2 regions of the Brevibacterium sp. GP-SGM9 genome follow, and region 1 is predicted to be linked to the other one. Evidence: predicted binding sites of a transcription regulator. Region 1 holds the regulator's gene; the other holds the start of a gene.
What was found. The regulator LexA, encoded in region 1, represses DNA repair genes until DNA is damaged. The targets are predictions, from matches to a motif close to TCGAACANNTGTTCGA.
Positions count from the first base shown of each region.

Region 1 (9,438 bases):
CCCGACCGCCGGGAGCCAGCCGCGGCAGCCACGTCGAGAGCAACTCGTGCAGGGCGTCCTTGCCGATGCGGATCGGAGGATTGGACCGGATCGCAGAGAACTGCAAATCTTCGGGGACTTCGGCGGCCGTGACGGTGCGGATCGAATCCAGGCCCAGGCGGGCGGCGTTGGCCGCCGTGGTCTCCAGGGACCGGGAATTCACGTCGAGGGCCCACACACGCAGGTCCACCTCGGCGTCCTTGGCGCTCAGTGCGGCATCGAGGGTGATCGGTCCCCACCCGCAGCCGAGATCGAGGAGATCACCGGCCGGCGGTGTCGGCAGATGCCGCAGCAGCACTGCGGTACCCAGATCGAGGCGGGTCGGTGAGAACGTGCCCGACACGGTTTCGACGGTGATCTCACGGCCGGCCAGATCGAGCCTGAGTTCGCGGGTCTTGGCCTCACTGCTCGGCGATTCGGTGAAATAGTGCTCTGCCACCACATCAGTCTAGAGGCTGTGGGAGAATTGATGGACACCATGACGGTGTGAGAGAACACCCGCCCGCAGGCAGCAGGCCCGACCGGGCGGCAGCGAACAAAGGAATGAATGACGTCCACTGACAAAGAGCGTCGAGACGCGATGCTCGACCGCGTGCTCGGACGAGGAGCTCAGGCTCTCGGCGGCACGGAAGCAACTGCCGACGAGGCCTCCCAGTACGACCTCGCCGAACGCGCCGCCCTCAAACGCGTCGCCGGACTCTCGACCGAACTCGAAGATGTCACCGAGGTCGAGTACCGCCAGGTCAGGCTCGAGCGCGTTGTGCTCGCCGGCCTGTGGAACACGACCCTGGCCGATGCTGAGAACTCCATCCGGGAGCTCGCGGCGCTGGCCGAGACCGCCGGTTCCGAGGTGCTCGACGCCCTCGTCCAGCGCCGCGACAAACCCGACCCGGGCACCTACCTGGGCAAGGGCAAGGCCGCCGAGCTCGCCGAGATCGTCGCCGCCGTCGGCGCCGATACGGTCATCATCGACTCCGAGCTGGCCCCGAGCCAGAGGCGCGGTCTCGAGGATGTCATCAAGGTCAAGGTCGTCGACCGCGTCGCCCTCATCCTCGACATCTTCGCCCAGCATGCGAAGTCCCGGGAGGGCAAGGCCCAGGTCGAGCTCGCCCAGCTCGAATACCTGCTGCCGCGTCTGCGTGGTTGGGGTGAATCCCTGTCCCGGCAGGCCGGTGGTCGTGTCGCCGGCGGTGCCGGAATCGGCTCCCGTGGTCCGGGTGAGACGAAGATCGAGCTCGATCGTCGCCGCATCCGCACCCGCATGTCCAAACTGCGTCGCGAGATCCAGGCGATGGCCCCGTCCCGGTCGACGAAGCGGAAGAACCGTGCCCGCAACCACATCCCGTCCGTGGCGATCGTGGGCTACACGAACGCGGGGAAGTCCTCCCTGCTCAATCGCCTCACCGACGCCGAGGTGATGGTGCAGAACGCCCTGTTCGCGACCCTTGATCCGACCGTGAGACAGTCCCGGACCTCGGAGGGCATCACCTTCACCTACACGGACACCGTCGGGTTCGTCAGCAGCCTGCCCCACCAGCTCGTCGAAGCCTTCCGCTCGACGCTGGAAGAGGCCGCCGGGTCCGATCTGCTCCTCCATGTCGTCGACGCCTCCCACCCCGATCCGCACAAGCAGATCCATGCGGTGCGGGAGGTGCTCAAGGACGTCGAGACCGGGGACATCCCCGAACTCCTCGTGTTCAACAAGACCGACATCGCCGATGAGGCCGTGGTCACCGGGCTGCGCGCCGAATATCCCGAGGCACAGTTCGTCTCCGCGGTGACCGAGATCGGCATTCCCGAACTCGTCGACACCATCGAACGGTCCTTGCCGGCCCCGAGCATCGACGTCACCGTGCTCATTCCCTACGACCGTGGGGATCTCGTCTCGAAGATCTATGCCCTCGGCATGGTCGAACACGAGGAGCACGGATCCGCCGGAACCGGCATGCAGGCCAAGGTGCCCGCCGAGCTCGCGGCCGAACTCGAAGAATTCCGACGTCCGGACCTGGTCATCGATCAGTGACCGTCGACGCACTCCTCGAGTCCGCCGTCGGGGCCATCGGCGGTTCGCCCAGGGAAGGTCAGGAAGAGATGGCCCGGGCGGTCGCCTCGGCGGTGGACAAGGGCATCCATCTGCTCGTGCAGGCAGGCACCGGCACCGGAAAATCCCTGGCCTACCTCGTTCCGGCCGCCGAGTACGCGAGCCGCACGGGAGGGCGGGTCATCGTCTCCACGGCGACCCTGGCCCTGCAGACGCAAATCATCCATCGCGATCTGCCGCGCCTGTTCAAGGCCGTGAAGAAGGACCTCGATCCGCTGCCCCGGGCCGCCCTGCTCAAGGGCCGCCGGAACTATGTGTGCAAGCACAAGCTCGCCGGGGGCTACCCGGACGAGGGCGACGGCATGCTCTTCGACCTCGGTGCCGACGCCGAGGCGGGTCGCAAACCCGCCGACCGCTCCGGGCTGGGTGAGGAGATCCAACGGATCCGCACCTGGGAGAAGACCACTGAGTCCGGTGATCGGGACGATCTGCTGCCCGGAGTCAGCGACCGCGCCTGGTCACAGGTCTCGGTCAACGCCTTCGACTGCCTCGGCTCGAACTGTCCGCTCTACACCGAATGCTTCGCCGAGATCGCCCGCAACAAAGCCGCCGAGTCCGACATCGTCGTGACCAACCATGCGCTGCTGGCCATCGACGCCTTCGGGGACAACACCGTGCTGCCCGAACACGATGTCATCATCATCGACGAGGCCCACGAGCTCAAGGACCGGGTGACCAGCGCCCTGTCCGGGCAGATCAACCTCAGCATGCTCTCGGCGGCCACGAGCGCGGTGCGCAAGCACACCACCGTTCAGGACGGCGTCGTGGCACTGCTCGACTCTGCGGCTGCGGCCCTTGAACGCGCCCAATCCGGGCAGAGCGAAGGCCTCATCCTCAACCTCAGTGAGGCCATGTCGCTGGCGCTCATGCAGATCCGCGATTCGGCCAGGCAGATCATCAACGACATCGGCGGCAAGACCGAGGAAGCTGATGCGGGACGGCAGATGGCCAAGGCCCGTTGCCAGGAGATCTTCGAACTGGCCGAACGCTTCTGCGATCCGGGCAAGAACGACGTTATCTGGCTCTCACGCAGCACCTTCCGGGAGAAGGAGACGACGAACCTCGTCGTCGCACCCCTGAGCGTGGCCGGGACCATGCGTTCGGGCATCTTCGAGGAGGCGACGGTGGTGGCCACCTCGGCGACCTTGGCCCTCGGAGGCAATTTCGATGCCGTCGCGGCCTCTCTCGGACTGTTCGGCCCGGATGCGCCGAAGTGGGACGGACTCGACGTGGGGTCGCCCTTCGACTACGGCAAGCAGGGGATCCTCTACGTCGCCGCCCATCTGCCCCGTCCCGGGCGTTCGGGACTGAGCGAACAGGCTCTGGACGAGCTCGAGAAGCTGGTCAGGGCCTCGAACGGGGGAGCGCTCGGGCTCTTCTCCTCGAAGGCCGCGGCCTCGGTGGCCGCCGAGCATCTGCGGGAGAAGTTCGATTTCCCGATCCTCCTCCAAGGCGATGACGGTCTGCCCTCTCTGGTCTCCCAGTTCACCGCCGACGACCGGTCGTGCCTGTTCGGAACCATGTCACTGTGGCAAGGCGTGGACGTGCCGGGGCGGACGAACCGACTCGTCGTCATCGACCGGCTGCCCTTCCCCCGACCCGACGATCCGCTCATGCAGGCACGCGCCCGCGATGCCGACAATCGCGGAGTCAACGGGTTCATGGCCGTCAGCGCCACCCATGCGGCCCTGCGCCTGGCACAGGGGGCCGGCCGACTCATCCGATCGACGAAGGACCAGGGAGTCGTCGCGGTCCTCGACTCCCGTCTGCGCTCGGCCCGCTACGGGGGATTCCTCGTCAACTCGATGCCGCGGATGTGGCCGACGACGGATGCCGCCCTGGTCCGGAAGAGTCTGGGCCGTCTGGCGAAGCCTGCGGAGTGAATGCACGAACGCCCCCGACCGGTCACTGGTCGGGGGCGTTCGCATCGGTGTCGAGCCTCGGTCAGAGGCGGCGGACCACCGCAACGACGAGGCCCATGATCTGGGCGTAGGTGCCGTCGATCGGTTCGTAATCCTTGTTCTGTGGCAGCAGCCACTGATGTCCGGCCTTGCGCTTGAGGGTCTTCACCGTGGCCTCACCGTCAAGCAGGGCCGCGACGATCTGCCCGTTGTCGGCGGTGTGCTGCTTGCGCACCACCACCCAGTCGTCGTGGCAGATGGCGGCTTCGATCATCGAGTCGCCGACGACCTTGAGCAGGAACATCTCTCCGGAGCCGACGACCTGGGTCGGCAGGGAGAAGACATCGTCGACCTCCTGCTCGGCGAGGATCGGACCGCCCGCGGCGATCCTGCCGACGACGGGAACCTGGACGGTGTTGTTCGCCAACTCCTCGTACTTCGCGCGCTCGGCCTCTTCCTCTTCGAAGGGATTGACCACTTCGATGGCCCGCGGGCGCTTCGGGTCACGACGGACATAGCCGAGGCGTTCGAGCTGGGAGAGCTGGTGGGCCACGCTCGAGAGTGAGGCGAGTCCGGCGGCCTTGCCGATCTCGCGCATGCTCGGCGGGTAGCCGTTGGCGACGACCGCGCGTTCGATCGTCTCGAGCACGAGCCGCTGGCGTGGGGTCAGGCGGAAATCGCCCTCTCCGGTCGAGCCCTCGGGAATCGGAATGTCCTCTTCGTCGATGCGAGCGGCCGCGATCTCGCTGGCAACGTCCTCATTGCGGGGCCTGCCTCTGCCCCTCTTGTTCTGAACCATTGCTCGTTCCCCTTCGTTCTATTCCCTGCCGTTCGACCCCGTCATTCCCGGGTTGGGAAGTCTCGTGTCAGTGCCGACTGAGATGGTTCTGACAGATCAATCAACAACGCTGGTTCTCTCTCATTGTCGCATAAATGTTCGAGTTGGACTGGACATTTGTTCGATTGGCATGTTGAATAGAACAGACGTTCTACCTATTACCGGTGGAATCGTACGGAAGAAAGAGGTAATGCGATGTCTGCACAGAACCAAGAACTGCGCCTGACCACTCGTGGACGCCAGGCGGTGCGCCTGCTGAGGACGCTGATCGTCGCTGCCGTCATCATCGGCGGAGCCGTCCTCCTCGCCACCCAGTCATTCTCCGCGGCGGCCGTGGCCGAGCCCGGATCCGAGGGCGTCGGCATCGAAGCCGACGCAGTCGTCGTCGGCGAAGGCGAGTCCCTGTGGACCGTGGCCGCGAACCTCGGCATCGACCGCGATACCCGGGATGTCGTCTCCGACATCGTCGACATCAACCACCTGTCGACCCCGACGGTCCACCCCGGCCAGACTCTCGACGTCCCCGTCGAGTGAGCCCGGGCGGGACCGTCCGGCAGGGGCACTGCGGACGGTCCCGCCCATGGACGGACAGGGCGTCCGCAAGCGGTCCGGCTGAGGAATCGAACGCCGGCCCCAGAGCGGCCCCGCCTCGGCACGTCCCGAGGGCGAGCGGTAAGCTGAGCGCGTGGGAAACATCGAATCTCTGCCCGTGCGTTCGGACCTCGTCGGCCTCAAGCCCTACGGTGCTCCGCACCTCGACGTGCCGGTGCAGCTCAACGTCAATGAGAACGCCTATCCGCTCCCGGGTGAGGTCGTCGAGAGCATGCGCGCAGCCGTGGACGCGCACTTCGCCGGACTCAACCGCTATCCGGACCGCGAGTTCGACGAACTCCGCCGCCACCTCGTCACCTACCTCGACGGCGTCAACGCCCGGGCCGGCAGCTCGGTCGAGCTCGACCCGTCGATGATCTGGGCCGGCAACGGCTCCAACGAGGTTCTCTCCCACATCGTCCAAGCCTTCGGGGGACCGGGGCGGACCGTGCTCGGCTTCACCCCGAGCTACTCGATGCACCCGCTCATCACCACCGGCACGGGAGCAGCTTGGCAGAGCTTCGAACGCAAGGATGACTTCACCCTCGATGCCGAGACGGTCGCGGCCGAGGTGGCACGCGTCGACCCGGACATCGTCTTCCTCTGCACCCCGAACAACCCGACCGGCACCTCGATCGGCCTCGAGGTCATCGAGGCCGCCTACGAGAACTGCTCGGGCATCGTCATCGTCGATGAGGCCTATGCGGAGTTCTCCCGTCCGGCGAAGCTCTCGGCGATGACTCTGCTGGAAGGTCGGCCCCGCCTCGTCGTCTCACGCACCATGAGCAAGGCCTTCGCCTGCGCGGGTCTTCGCCTGGGCTATGCGATCGCCGCGCCCGAACTCATCGACGTCCTCCGACTCGTCCGCCTGCCTTACCACCTCTCCGAGATCACCCAGGTCCTCGCGTGCACAGCACTCGAGCACGCCGAGGTGCTGCTGGGCAACGTCGACCGACTCATCGACTCCCGTAATCGGATGTCGGCACACCTCGCCGAGGTCGGCTTCGACGTGCACCCGAGCGATTCGAACTTCGTGCTCTTCGGCAACATCTCCTCACCGCAGGAGCTGTGGCAGAAGCTGCTCGACCGCGGCGTCCTCATCCGCGACATCGGCATCGCCGGGCACGTCCGCGTCAACGCCGGCACCGAGGAGGAGACGGACGCATTCTTCACTGCGATCGACGAGATCCTCGTCGAGTCACCTGGCATCCTCGCCGCGGAGCCCGCGGTCGCCGCTGAGAGACAATAGGTCCACGCTCCACCGCCAACCCCGATCACAGCCGCCCCGACGAAAGGCATTTCATGAGGCAGGCCCAGCGCACCCGCACCACCTCGGAATCCTCCGTGTCCGTGTCCGTCGACCTCGACGGCACCGGCACCTCGGAGATCTCGACGAGTGTGCCCTTCTTCGACCACATGCTCACCGCGCTGTCGAAGCACTCGCTCATCGATCTGACGATCAAGTCCGAGGGCGATACGCACATCGACGTCCATCACACCGTCGAGGACACCTCGATCGTGCTCGGACAGACCCTGGCCGAGGCGCTCGGTGACAAGACCGGAATCCGCCGCTACGGTCTGGCGGCGGTCCCGTTGGACGAATCCCTGGCCCGGTGCGTCGTCGACGTCTCCGGGCGCCCCTACTTCGTCCACGAGGGCGAGCCCGAGGGCCAGCAGTACCACCTCATCGGCGGTCACTTCACCGGTTCGATGACTTCGCACTCGCTCGAATCGATCGCCTTCCACGCCGGACTCACCGTCCACCTCGACCTGCTGCGTGGCCGCGACCCGCACCATATCGTCGAGGCCCAGTTCAAGGCCTTCGCCCGCGCCCTGCGTGAGGCCGTCGAACCCGATGAGCGCAACACCTCTGTCCCCAGCACCAAGGGAGTCCTGTGAGCACGACCGTCGTTGTCACCCCGTTCGGGAAGGCCCAGCAGCTCGCCGCGGCCTGCGTGCTCTCGAACATCCAGGGCACGATCGTGCCCATCGGCGACTTCACCGGCATCGTCCTGGCCGACACCGATGTGCAGGCCGGCAACGAGGCGGCCGCCGCGATCTCGAAACTCGCCAGCAAACACGAGGTCCTCCTCCTCGTGCGCAGCGAAGAGCAGATCGACGCCGGACACTACCGCCACGGCACCCGCGAATCCGATGTGCCCGCCGGGCTGGCCCTGAAGAACCTGCCCGACGTGCTCGAGCAGCTGCTCCTCGAGATCGTGCCCGCCGAGGAGGTTGAAGGGAACATCCCCACCTCCTCGATGACGAAGCTGCAGGCCAGTGCCGCCACGATGACCCCGGGACGGGCCGCGGTGGCCCGGACCGCGCTGATCTGGATCGTCGTCGCGGTCCTCGCCGGCCTCATCACCGCCTTCGGCGTCACCGTCGGCCTCGGCGGAAACACGATGGCGTGGGTCGTCGCGGTCTTCGGCGCGATCGTCCTCGTGCTCTCCCTGTGGCGGATCAGCCGTGTGCTGACCAAGGGAGTGAAATCATGACGACGGTCGCGGTCCTCGACTACGGGGCAGGAAACGTCCGCTCCGCTGTGCGTGCGGCCGAAGCCGCCGGCGCCGAGGTCACACTCACCGCCGACCACGACATCATCGACCGTGCCGATGGACTCCTCGTCCCCGGCGTCGGAGCGTTCTCCGCGGTGATGGCCGGGCTGGCGAACGTCGACGCCATCGACCTCATCCGCGCCCGCCATGCGGCCGGTCGCCCCCTCCTGGGCATCTGCGTGGGTCTGCAGGTGTTCTTCGCCCGCGGCGTCGAACACGGTGTGCAGACCGAGGGCATCGGACTATGGCCAGGAGCCGTTACCGGCCTCGAAGCGCCCGTCGTCCCGCATATGGGCTGGTCTCAGGTCGGCCCGCCGCAGGGATCGCGGATGTTCTCCGGCATCGAGTCCGAACGCTTCTACTTCGTCCACTCCTATGCCGCCACGCAGGCCCCGGCCGGAGCGCTGGTCACCACCGCCACCCACGGCCAGGACTTCATCGCCGCCGTCGAGGACGGCACCACGTGGGCCGCCCAGTTCCACCCCGAGAAATCCGCCGAGGCGGGTGCCCGGCTGCTGCGCAACTGGCTCAACTCCTTCACTGACAACCCCGTCACCCCCTGAGAAAGGTCACAATGACTGACACTTCGAACAAGCTCGTTCTCCTTCCCGCGGTCGACGTCGCCGACGGCAAGGCCGTCCGTCTCGTGCAGGGCGAAGCCGGCACCGAAACCGACTACGGTTCGCCGATCGACGCGGCCCAGGACTTCGAGAACCGGGGAGCGGAGTGGATCCACCTCGTCGATCTCGATGCGGCCTTCGGCCGCGGTTCGAACTCCGACCTGCTCAACCAGGTCGTCAAGGCTGTCGGGATCAAGGTCGAACTCTCCGGTGGAATTCGGGACACCGAGAGCCTTGAGCGGGCCTTGGACACCGGTGCCGAGCGCGTCAACATCGGCACCGCTGCACTGGAGAACCCGGAGTGGACGGCGGAGATGATCTCCCGCTTCGGCGATCAGGTCGCCATCGGCCTCGACGTCCGCGGCACCACCCTGGCCGCCCGCGGTTGGACCAAGGACGGCGGAGATCTCTACGAAGTCCTCGCCACCCTCGAAGCCGCCGGCTGTGCCCGCTACGTGGTCACCGACGTCCGCAAGGACGGCACACTGCAGGGGCCCAATGTCGAGCTGCTGAAGTCCCTGGCCGAGAAGACCGAGAAGCCGATCGTCGCCTCGGGCGGAGTCTCGAGCCTCGATGACCTGCGCAGCCTCCGCGAGCTCGTGCCCTTCGGTGTGGACTCCGCGATCGTGGGCAAGGCCCTCTACGCCGGCAAGTTCACCCTGGAAGAAGCGCTCGACGTCGCAGGGCGGTGATGCGGTGACCTCCGATTCCGACGGTCAGGCGAACTCCGCCGAGCGCCATCCCGGTGAGCACTCCGATTCGGCCGGGCAGTCCTGGTCCGGGCGGGACC
Region 1 covers NZ_CP178563.1:3,897,169-3,906,606, forward strand. Annotated here, with positions in the region: gene ACH82I_RS17470 (class I SAM-dependent methyltransferase) at 1-478, opposite strand, end outside; gene hflX (GTPase HflX) at 587-2,062, shown strand; gene ACH82I_RS17480 (ATP-dependent DNA helicase) at 2,059-4,023, shown strand; gene lexA (transcriptional repressor LexA) at 4,085-4,840, opposite strand; gene ACH82I_RS17490 (LysM peptidoglycan-binding domain-containing protein) at 5,075-5,413, shown strand; gene ACH82I_RS17495 (histidinol-phosphate transaminase) at 5,565-6,719, shown strand; gene hisB (imidazoleglycerol-phosphate dehydratase HisB) at 6,773-7,369, shown strand; gene ACH82I_RS17505 (hypothetical protein) at 7,366-7,968, shown strand; gene hisH (imidazole glycerol phosphate synthase subunit HisH) at 7,965-8,591, shown strand; gene priA (bifunctional 1-(5-phosphoribosyl)-5-((5-phosphoribosylamino)methylideneamino)imidazole-4-carboxamide isomerase/phosphoribosylanthranilate isomerase PriA) at 8,603-9,340, shown strand; gene ACH82I_RS17520 (SseB family protein) at 9,345-9,438, shown strand, end outside.

Region 2 (9,438 bases), 550 kb from region 1:
CTCAGACACTTCGCTGATGACGGCGATCTTCGCGCTCGCCGCGGCGGCTCTGCTGTTGGTCGGGATTCCTGCAGGCTTCGGAGTGCTGGTGCTTGCCGCTGCGATCTCCGGGGTGGCCCAATCGTTCACCAACGGGGTCACGAATCGGATCCTGCTCGATCGTGTTCCGGACTCGAAGCGGATCGGATGGGTGGGAATCAAACAGTCCGGCGTGCAGGTCAGCCAGTTGGTGGCGAGCGTCGTCTTTCCGCTGCTGGCCGGCATCGCCGGGTGGCGGGGTGCGTCGCTCGTGCTCGCGCTCATCCCGCTTGTCCTCATGGTGATGTCCTGGCATACCCTGCGCGTCACACCGATGCTCCCGGGAGTCGCAGAACCGTCCGTCGATGACGAGGCTGACGGCGGAGCAGAGGCTGTTGGCAGCGACGAGGCCGTGGCTGCTGGCAGCGACGAAGCTGTGGACACTGCCGAGACGACTGACGACCCCACCGAGGTGACCGATCCTTCCGCGGCGACTGGGGCTTCCTCGGCGACTGACGTCGTTGCTGAAGCTGCTTGGACCCGTTCGCCGAGGTATCCGATGATGGTGTGGGCGCTGGGGCTCTTCGGTCTACTTAACGGAATCGCGGTTCAGGCAACGAATGTCTATATGCCGCTGTTCTCCGTGCGCGAGTTGGGTTTCCCGCTTGTGCTCGGCGGTGCCACGGCGGCACTCGCCGGAGCGGTCGGCGTGGCGGCCCGCGTCGGATGGGCGAGACAGATGGCACGCGGCGCCTCAGGTCCTCACGTGCTGCTGCTCCTGGCACTCATCGCCCTTGTGGGCGCGGGAATGTTCTCCGTTGCAGGGTTGACTGGTTGGGCATGGCCACTGTGGCTTGCGGCGGCACTGCACGGAGCCTCGGCGCTCGGTGTCTCCGTGGTTCTGATGAGCGCTCTCATGCGATCAATCCCCTCGGCGTCGATGGCTTCCGCCAGCGGAATGGTCACGGCCGGCATGTTCGCTGGATTCGCCGCTGGCCCGCTGATCATGGGGCTGATCGTCAGCTCGTCTGGCGGCTTCCAGCTGGGGTGGGCTGTCGTCGGCCTGATCTATCTGCTCTGCGCGTCACTAGCCGTGGTCCTCATGCGAGCGGCCGGCAAGACTCGCTGATCCCAGTCACCGCCCAGTCTGCCATTCTCGACAGCTGTCACCACCAGCAAACGGTCGGACTGCAGACGGACTCGGGCGATCAGAATGGAGGGGGATCCGATTCCGGATCGTGCTCCCATTGGATCCGTGGCTGTGGTTTCGGGCGGTCTGGCTTGTCCACCCAAATGTGGCCGTTGATCAATTTGTGGGCGAATCGATCCGCGATGTACCGGTCGGGCTTGCGCCAGTACCCGGTGTATCTTCCTGGGCCAAGTTGCTTCATGGTCACAGGGTTGGGCCCTGGTGGAAGTTCCTTTTGAAGTCTCGTTACGTCCCAGTCCAGTGACCGCTCGAGCATCTGCCGGTGTCGTTCTGCTCGATTGTGCTCGAACCTCTCCTGCAGTGCGCGCTGTCGTGCTGCTTTTTCCTCGGCGGCCCGTCTGGCCTCCGCCCGTTCTCGAAGTGTCGATTCTCCCGGCATGAGTTCGAGGATTCTCGGAGGCGGAGGAACCTTATGTTTGGGTACTCTCCACCGTCGGGGCTTGAGGTTGCACAGTTCATTCAACTGCTGAGCTTGGGCAACATTGATCGGCTGATCCGGTGCGAAGTTTCGGGCCTTCACCCCATGACGGAACTCGTATTCGACCAGGCCCGATTCGGGCATTCGCACGGTGTACCTTTTGGCAGTCTTCAGCGCATGATGCCGTTTGCACAACGGGTGCAGGTTCCCGAATTGGGTCTTTCCACCCTTCATCGGATCGAGGTGGAAGAACGGAATGACGTGGTCGATCTCCGTATTGACGGCCCGGCGTGTGCAACCGGGGATCGTGCAGGTCGTCCACTGGGCGATGAGTGTTCTGCGGAGATCCTTGGGAATGGAGTAGCTGGTGGCTTTCGCATCGAGGGGAGTCCCGGTGGCCGGATCGGTGAGGATCCTCGTCAGGCTCGGGCTGTCGCCGGCGAGTCGGCGGGCAAGATCCGCCGGAATCGGTGATCCGTCCGGCAGTATGCCCGGCAGTTCGGACTGTCCGATCAGTGTGAGGAAGGGGACGGTTGCGACGAGACCTGCTTGGTTCCTCAGCCAATACTCGTGGGTCGGCATTTCCACCGATACCATAGTGTCGAGGCCTTCGAAACTCTGCGGAGTGGTTCCGAAGGCCGAATCGGCGCCGGCCGATGGACCGGCGGAGTCGGTGAATCCGGCCGCAGTCATGAGCCCAGAGGCGGACGTGTCTTTGGCGTCGAAGAGCGGAGTTCCTTCGTTGTCGAGGAGCGGCCGTGTATCGCTGGAGAGGATGCCTGTCGCGGGGTCGACTCGGCGAACGGTGATATTGAGCTTGGGCTGAGGGCGCAGATAGATATCGCTCATCAGCGCCTGCATGTCCCGGTCATCGACGATCTTGGTTCCGGCCGGAAGATTGAACGTGTTCACCTGGTCGGTCCTGACCGCTTTGGCCATCGCGCGGACGCGGTCGTAGCTGGCATTGATCTCCAACGCGGGCCCCCACAGTCGGATGCTGGCTGTGCCGTCCCGGTGATTGGTGACGTCGACGAAACGACGTTCGGATGCGATCTGAGAACAGTCCTCGCGCGGTTGAATCAGCTGGAGGATCTTTCGCAGTGCTCTGAGCAGCGAATCGCTGGTCACTGACGATCGACATTTGGCGAGGTAGTCGTCAAGGTGGGGGAGATTCTGGAACTGGGTATCGACGCAGAGGTACGCGACGGCTTCGACGTGTGCGGTGGCGAACTCTCCGCGCCGAGCGCGTTCGGCGAATCGCGGCAGCCCATGGATGACAGTCATCGCGGAGGTCAGCTGGCGCAGAGCCCGGACCACGGATGTTCCGAGAATGGTTGCCGCCTCAGCGACGTCTTCCGGTGCCACATTTTCACGTGACCACTCGAAGAAAGTCATGGACCTGGAGTAGTAGGGGAAGTTCGGGAGGTTCTCGGGGCTCGCTTCGGAAGACCCTTCGGACTTCCCTCCCGGGGCGCCGTCTGCACCGTTGGCGGTCTCGGCCTGCTGGGACGAGGCCTCAGTACCGGAGTCCTTGAGTGCCAGCGGAGCGCCGTAGGTGGCACTCCACGGATCGGTGTCGATACGGGTGGCCGGTCGGTCGCCGGAGACCGCCCCGGTGCTTCGGGCAGAGGCCGGCTCAGCTCCTTCGCCAGGTGCCGGCTCGGTGGCCGGTTCGGAAGCGGGCCCAGATGATTCTTTGTCCGTATTCGCAGTCGACTGGGCGATCGTTGCGAAGCGGTAGGGGGTGCCGTCTTCGGGTACCGGGGTGTCGAGTGCTTTGATCACCTCGTCCAGGACGGTTCCCGAGATCAGTTCGAGGACGAGGATGTGGGCTTGGTCTGCTGCCGTCGACGCCTTAGCCAACTCGGTGAGGCTTGAACCGATCCTGAGTGAGTAGCGGGCGGATTGAAATGGCTCCTCTGCCTTCGTGCCGGTTGAGTTGTTCTCAGCGTCTGACGAGTCATTGTCGTAGTCAACGGTTGTCTTCATGTCGTTTCACCTGCCTCTGACATCTTTGTCGGGGAAGAGTGGTGATATTTATTCGAAGAATCTAGTACATCAATGGTAACAGAATCGAACTAGATATGTAAATACCTATTTGAATAATATTTCCATTCCATGACTGCCTCTCGTTTTCCGTTGAGCATCTTTGTATATTCAGGATCGCATACGGCACTGACACGAGATTTTCGGTGTGGATCGATGGCGAGTGTGGCCGCGTTTGGCGCTGATCGGATCCGCGCTCGACCGCGCGCAGCCGGATTCGAGTTGGGCTTCTCGTCCGGATGCGTACTTTTTGTCTTCGGCGGGGTCGTCGGGCCTGGCGTTGTGGCGGATCGGTGCCGGATTCTGGGTTGCGCGGCGGTTTTCACGGGTGGGCTGCGGAACGGTTTTCATGGTGTGGGCTGCGGGTCTCGACTCCCTGGTGTTCAAGGGCGGATACGCGTTGCATAATAGAACGCATGAACGAATATGAGGTGCAGGATGTGGGGCACTCGCGTGACGAGCTGCCGACATCGGGGTCGGCTGTCGCCTCGGGGTGCCAGGGGTCGCTGAAGCGTCAGGACGCACCGAAGTGCCAGAGGCTGTCGGGCCGACAGGTGCCGTTGGAGTGCCAAGAATCTCCTGAATGGATGACGCGGTACAGGGATTTCAAGTCGCTGTGCGCAGATGTCTCGGGCGAATACATCCGCTTCTACCTCACCACCGGATGCGAGCAGATCGACTATGCGCATTCGCAGAACACCGATGGCCTGCCGAGTTACTCCTGCCGACTGACATCGACTGACGGTGCGGTGTTCACGCTGACTCTCGACGACTGGAGGTCGCGGCTGGGGGAGGTGCCCGAAGTGGTACGCACTTGGCTTGGAGACCACTCGAATCTACGCGGGTGCAAGCCGGCGAAGTCCCACTATCAGGGCGATCGGTACTGGCTCAAACGGTGGCAGCTGGCGAACCCGTGGTGATGCCGGCGCGAGGCTGCCCGTGATGTCAGGCTCGGGTTTCGTCAGGCCAGGCCCTGTCGGGCCGGGTTCCGGTGGACTGTGTGGCCGTTCTGGCTGCAGGTCGTTCCCGTCGTCTGCATGCCACGTCTGGTTGCGGGCCTCTCCAGTCGTCCGCGCGCCACTCCTGATCGCATGCCGTTCCCGATCGCACGTCATTCCCGTCGTCCGTACTCCACTCCCGATCGCATGCCGCTCCTGATCGCGAATCACCCCCGGCCGCACGCCCACCCCCGGCTGCGCGTCCACCCCGGGCTGCGCGTCCGTCCGCAGTCGCTCGACCTCCTCGGATTCGCTGAGAATATCGCCTTCGATTGCGCGCCGGGGCAGTTCGTTAGCTAAGCTAACGATATGTCTTCACGATCAGCGCACGCGACCTCGGAACCGGTCGAGGTGCTGTCGTGATGAACTCGACCGCATACGACCAGTTCAGCCGCACTGCACGGCAGGCGGCGAAAACGGTGATCGCGAACTATTCGACCTCGTTCGCCCTGGCCACACGATTCCTCGGGCCGAGCCACCGCGCCCACATCCGCAATATCTACGCGCTCGTACGCATCGCCGATGAGATCGTGGACGGACTCGCAGCCGACGCGGGTCTCACGCCCGAAGACCAGGAGCGTCTTCTCGAGAGCTTCGTGGCCGCCACGAAGACCGGACTGGAGCGAGGCATCAGCGACAACCTCATCATTCACGCGTTTGCGCAGACGGCACAGGCAGCGGGCATCACCGCGGAACTCATCGACCCCTTCTTTGACTCGATGCGCACGGACCTCGAGTCCGCGCACAAGGACTTGGAATCTCCTTCCCCAGCCACCAGAGTGCTTGCCCAGCGACCGTTTTCGCCGACCCCGTCGACTCGGCAGAACCAACCGCGTCCGCCGGTGCCACCGGGCCCACCAACCCCGCCGACCCACCCCACCCCGCCAGCTCCCACCCCGCCGGTCCCGTCGACGCCACCGGTCTCACCGCCCCGACCGACCCCACCGCCCCGACCGACCCCGCAACCGCGAGGGCTGCGCGGCTTCGATGCCGATGAACACAGTCGGTACGTCTACGGATCCGCCGAGGTGGTCGGGCTGATGTGCCTCACCGTCTTCCTCATGGACGAAGACCGCACACCCACCCAGCGTGAGCGGCTAGAGTTCGGTGCCAGGCAGCTCGGTGCGGCCTTTCAGAACATCAATTTCCTGCGCGATCTCGCCGATGACAGCATTCGTCTCGGCCGCAGCTATCTCACCGCCGAGGGACGCCTCACCGAAACGGAGAAGACAGCCTGGGTGCGCACTATCCGCGACCAGCTCGCCCATGCCGAGGACACCATGACACTGCTGCCCAGGGATGCCCGCGCGGCAGTCCGCAGCGCCGCCGCACTCTTCACTGCCCTCATCGACCGGATCGCCGAGACTCCCGTCGCCGAGCTCTACGTCAAACGCATCCGCGTCCCCAACGCCGTCAAGGCGCGACTGGCGGCGAAGGCCATTCTGACCACGGCGGCAGAAGGCCGAACACTCGAGCACGCGCGAAGCGAGAACGAAACAAGTGTGCACGCGCGACACGAGGGCCGCCAGTGACCACCGGAACTAGCGGAACAATTGGAACCAGCGGAAACACACCAACCCCCAGAACCACCCGAACCGGCGTGATCGGCGGGGGAGCGGCCGGTCTCGCCACGGCCATCCTCTTGGCCCGGGAGGGGCATACGGTCGATCTCTTCGAGAAGAACGACCACCTCGGCGGGCGCATCGACGTCTTCGAACGGGACGGATTCCGGTTCGACACGGGTCCCTCCTGGTATCTCATGCCCGAGGTCTTCGACCATTTCTTCGCCCTGGCAGGCACCACCGCCGAGGCGGAGCTCGACCTGCGCACGCTCGATCCCGGTTACACGGTGTTCAGTCGGGCCGGCGCGGTCGGTCCCGCCGACGCCTCGACCGTTCCGGTGCGATCGTTGACGATTCCCCACGGACCCGCCCGCGTCCTCACTGCCTTCGATCGCACCGAGCGTGGTGCCGGGCATGTCCTCGACGACTATCTGCAGTCGGCGAAGCGGACGAAGGAGCTCGCCCTCGCGCACTTCCTCTATAACCCCTTCACCTCGGCCGCCTCGGTGCTCGACCGTGAGATCCTCGGGTCCCTGCCGACTCTCATGCGCATGCTGGGCACCTCCCTCGAGACCCACGCGAATTCCGCCGTCCGGGATCCGATGCTGCGACAGATCCTGCAGTACCCCGCGATCTTCCTCGGCACCGATCCGCGGCGGGCGCCCGCGATCTATCACCTCATGAGCACCCTCGACCTCGACGAAGGCGTCCGCTATCCGATGGGCGGATTCAGCACCATCATCGACTCCCTCGTCCGGTTGGCCAGACAGGCGGGCGTGCGCATCCATACAGGTGCCGATGTCACGCGGATCCGCGCCGAGGCGGTGCCGCGGTCGGCGCGCGCAACGCCGGCCCGCGGCGCGAGGGTGAGAGGCATGAGAGCGCGCGACATGAAGGCGCACGGCAGGACTGTCCACAATGCCACGAAGAATCGCCGGGTGACCGGTGTGACCTGGGTCGATGATGCGGGTGTCGAACGAGAGCACCCGGCGGAGATCATCGTCTCCGCAGCCGATCTCCACCACACGGAGACCCGCCTGCTCGACCCGGTCGACCGGAGCCGCCCCGAGGGATCATGGCAAAAGGTGACCAGCGGGCCGGGCGCCGTGCTCGTCCTTCTCGGCGTCGCCGGAGAGCTGCCGCAGCTGCCCCACCACTCGCTGTTCTTCACCGAGGATTGGGCGGCGAACTTCGACGCGATCTTCGGTCCGCACCCGCGGATTCCCTCACCGGCCTCAATCTACGTCTGTCGCCCCAGCGCCACGGACCCGACCGTGGCACCGCCCGGACACGAGAACCTCTTCGTCCTCATCCCCATCCCGGCCGATGCCGGAATCGGCGCCGGGGGACCCGACGGAACCGGCGACCCGCGCATCGAAGCCGCCGCAGACAGGGCCATCGATCAGATCGCAGCGTGGGCCGAGATTCCCGACCTGCGGCAGCGGATCAGAGTGCGACAGACACAGGGCCCCACAGACTTCGCCGAGCGGTATCACTCCTGGTTGGGAGGCATGCTCGGCCCGGCTCACACCTTGGACCAGAGTGCGATGTTCCGGGCGAAGAACGCCTCGACGAAGCTCGACGGCCTCTACTATGCGGGCGCCACGACCTCGCCCGGCGTGGGCGTGCCGATGTGCCTGATCAGCGCCGAGATCGTCCTCAAACTCATCCGCGGCGACTCGAGCCCGGGGCCTCTGCCGGTGACGTGACCTCTGCTGATAGTCGTGTTCGCTGTTGGTGACGTGTCCCGACCGTCGTCGGGGCCTGACCTGATGACCGGTTCGCTGCCTGGATGATCGTGCGCCGCCCGGCAACGCACGATCATCAGCGGCGAAGAGCGCCGATGAGTCCTCGTCGCAGCAGCCCGCGCCGAGGCGGTGACCAGATGTCCGTGCCCCGCACCCTCCACCCGGCCAGCAGTTCGTTGGCGGCCATGAAGCCCGTGGTTGCGGCCCGCTCCATGAGCGCCACCGGCGTCTCGCACCGGAGGGAGTCTCCGGCGAGCACCAGACCGGGAAAGGGCGTCGATACGCCGACTCGGCGGTTCCATGGCCGAGGATCGGCGAGGCCGCAGTCGTCCTCGATGAGGAGTTCCTGGTCGACGATCGGGATGTGCCTCGTCTCCGGGTAGGCCTCGTACAGGTCAGCCACCAGCTGAGAGGTGATCGCCTCGCGGTCGAGATATTCGAGGGCATAGGCGTGCAGCTCGACGACCGATCCGCCGTGAGTCTGCCGCCACCGTCGGGCTCCGGCCTCGAAACGGTCCAGCACGGAGACGTTGTCGAGCAGTCGGTAGCCGGTGGTGCCGAGGAACGCGGCCCGATTTTCCGCCACCTCGCCACCGAGCCACAGTCGCAGCACGGCGAACGCAGGCGCGTTCGTCTGCGAGACCAGGTCTTCGACCCATCGTTTTCGAGCGGAGACATCGTCCCCTCCGGTCCGGTCCGAAGGCCGGGGGGCCTGCACTGAGTCCACTGACTCGGTCGGCTCGGATCGTGACGCGAGATCGGCCACGAGTTCGCGCAGGCTGCGGGGGTCGACCGCGAGGACGACGGCATCGGTCTCGGCTGCTTCGGTGGTGCCAGTGCTGGTCGTCGTCTCGACGGTCCACCCGGACCCGTCCGACCGACCAAATCCGTCCGATCGACCAGCGCCGCTCGAACGTCTAGACCTCGCCGCCCGTCCAGATCCCTCCGACCGGCCACCGTCGCCCGACGGCCACAGCCCGGTCACCTCGGTGCCAGTGTCGATCCGGACCCCCGCCTCAGCGAGGTGTCGGCCCAGGGGCGCCCACAGGGCGGTGTCGTAGTCGTCGTCGGGGACGTCGAAGAGCAGGCCTTCGGACGAGCCGGTGAAGTACGTGTGGAACATCGCCACGAGCTCCCCGGCCGCGAAATCCGCGGGGTCGGCGAAGAAGGACCGGGCGAAGACCTCGAGAGCCAGGTGCCTGGCTCCCTCGGGGAAGCGCAGGCGGTCGAGGAACGCCTCGGCGGATTCCCCGTCATACCTGTCCATCGACGACGGGAAGTCGACGTCGATGAGTTCGCAGGCGGTCGCGAGGTTTACCTCGGCGAGGCCGCGGAGCGGAAAACTCGGACTGCTGAGCACGAACCCGGCCAGACTGAACGGGGGAGTGCGGGGAATCGAGGCGAAGGAGTCGAGGACGCCGTCTCTGCGCAGCAGGGG
Region 2 covers NZ_CP178563.1:3,348,015-3,357,452, forward strand. Annotated here, with positions in the region: gene ACH82I_RS15045 (MFS transporter) at 1-1,147, shown strand, start outside; gene ACH82I_RS15050 (HNH endonuclease signature motif containing protein) at 1,227-2,621, opposite strand; gene ACH82I_RS15055 (hypothetical protein) at 4,280-4,612, shown strand; gene ACH82I_RS15060 (phytoene/squalene synthase family protein) at 5,053-6,222, shown strand; gene crtI (phytoene desaturase family protein) at 6,291-7,961, shown strand; gene ACH82I_RS15070 (FAD-dependent oxidoreductase) at 8,077-9,438, opposite strand, start outside.
Region 2: ACH82I_RS15050 (HNH endonuclease signature motif containing protein) is a predicted target of LexA. The motif match lies at 2,677-2,692, and genes of this name have one in related genera.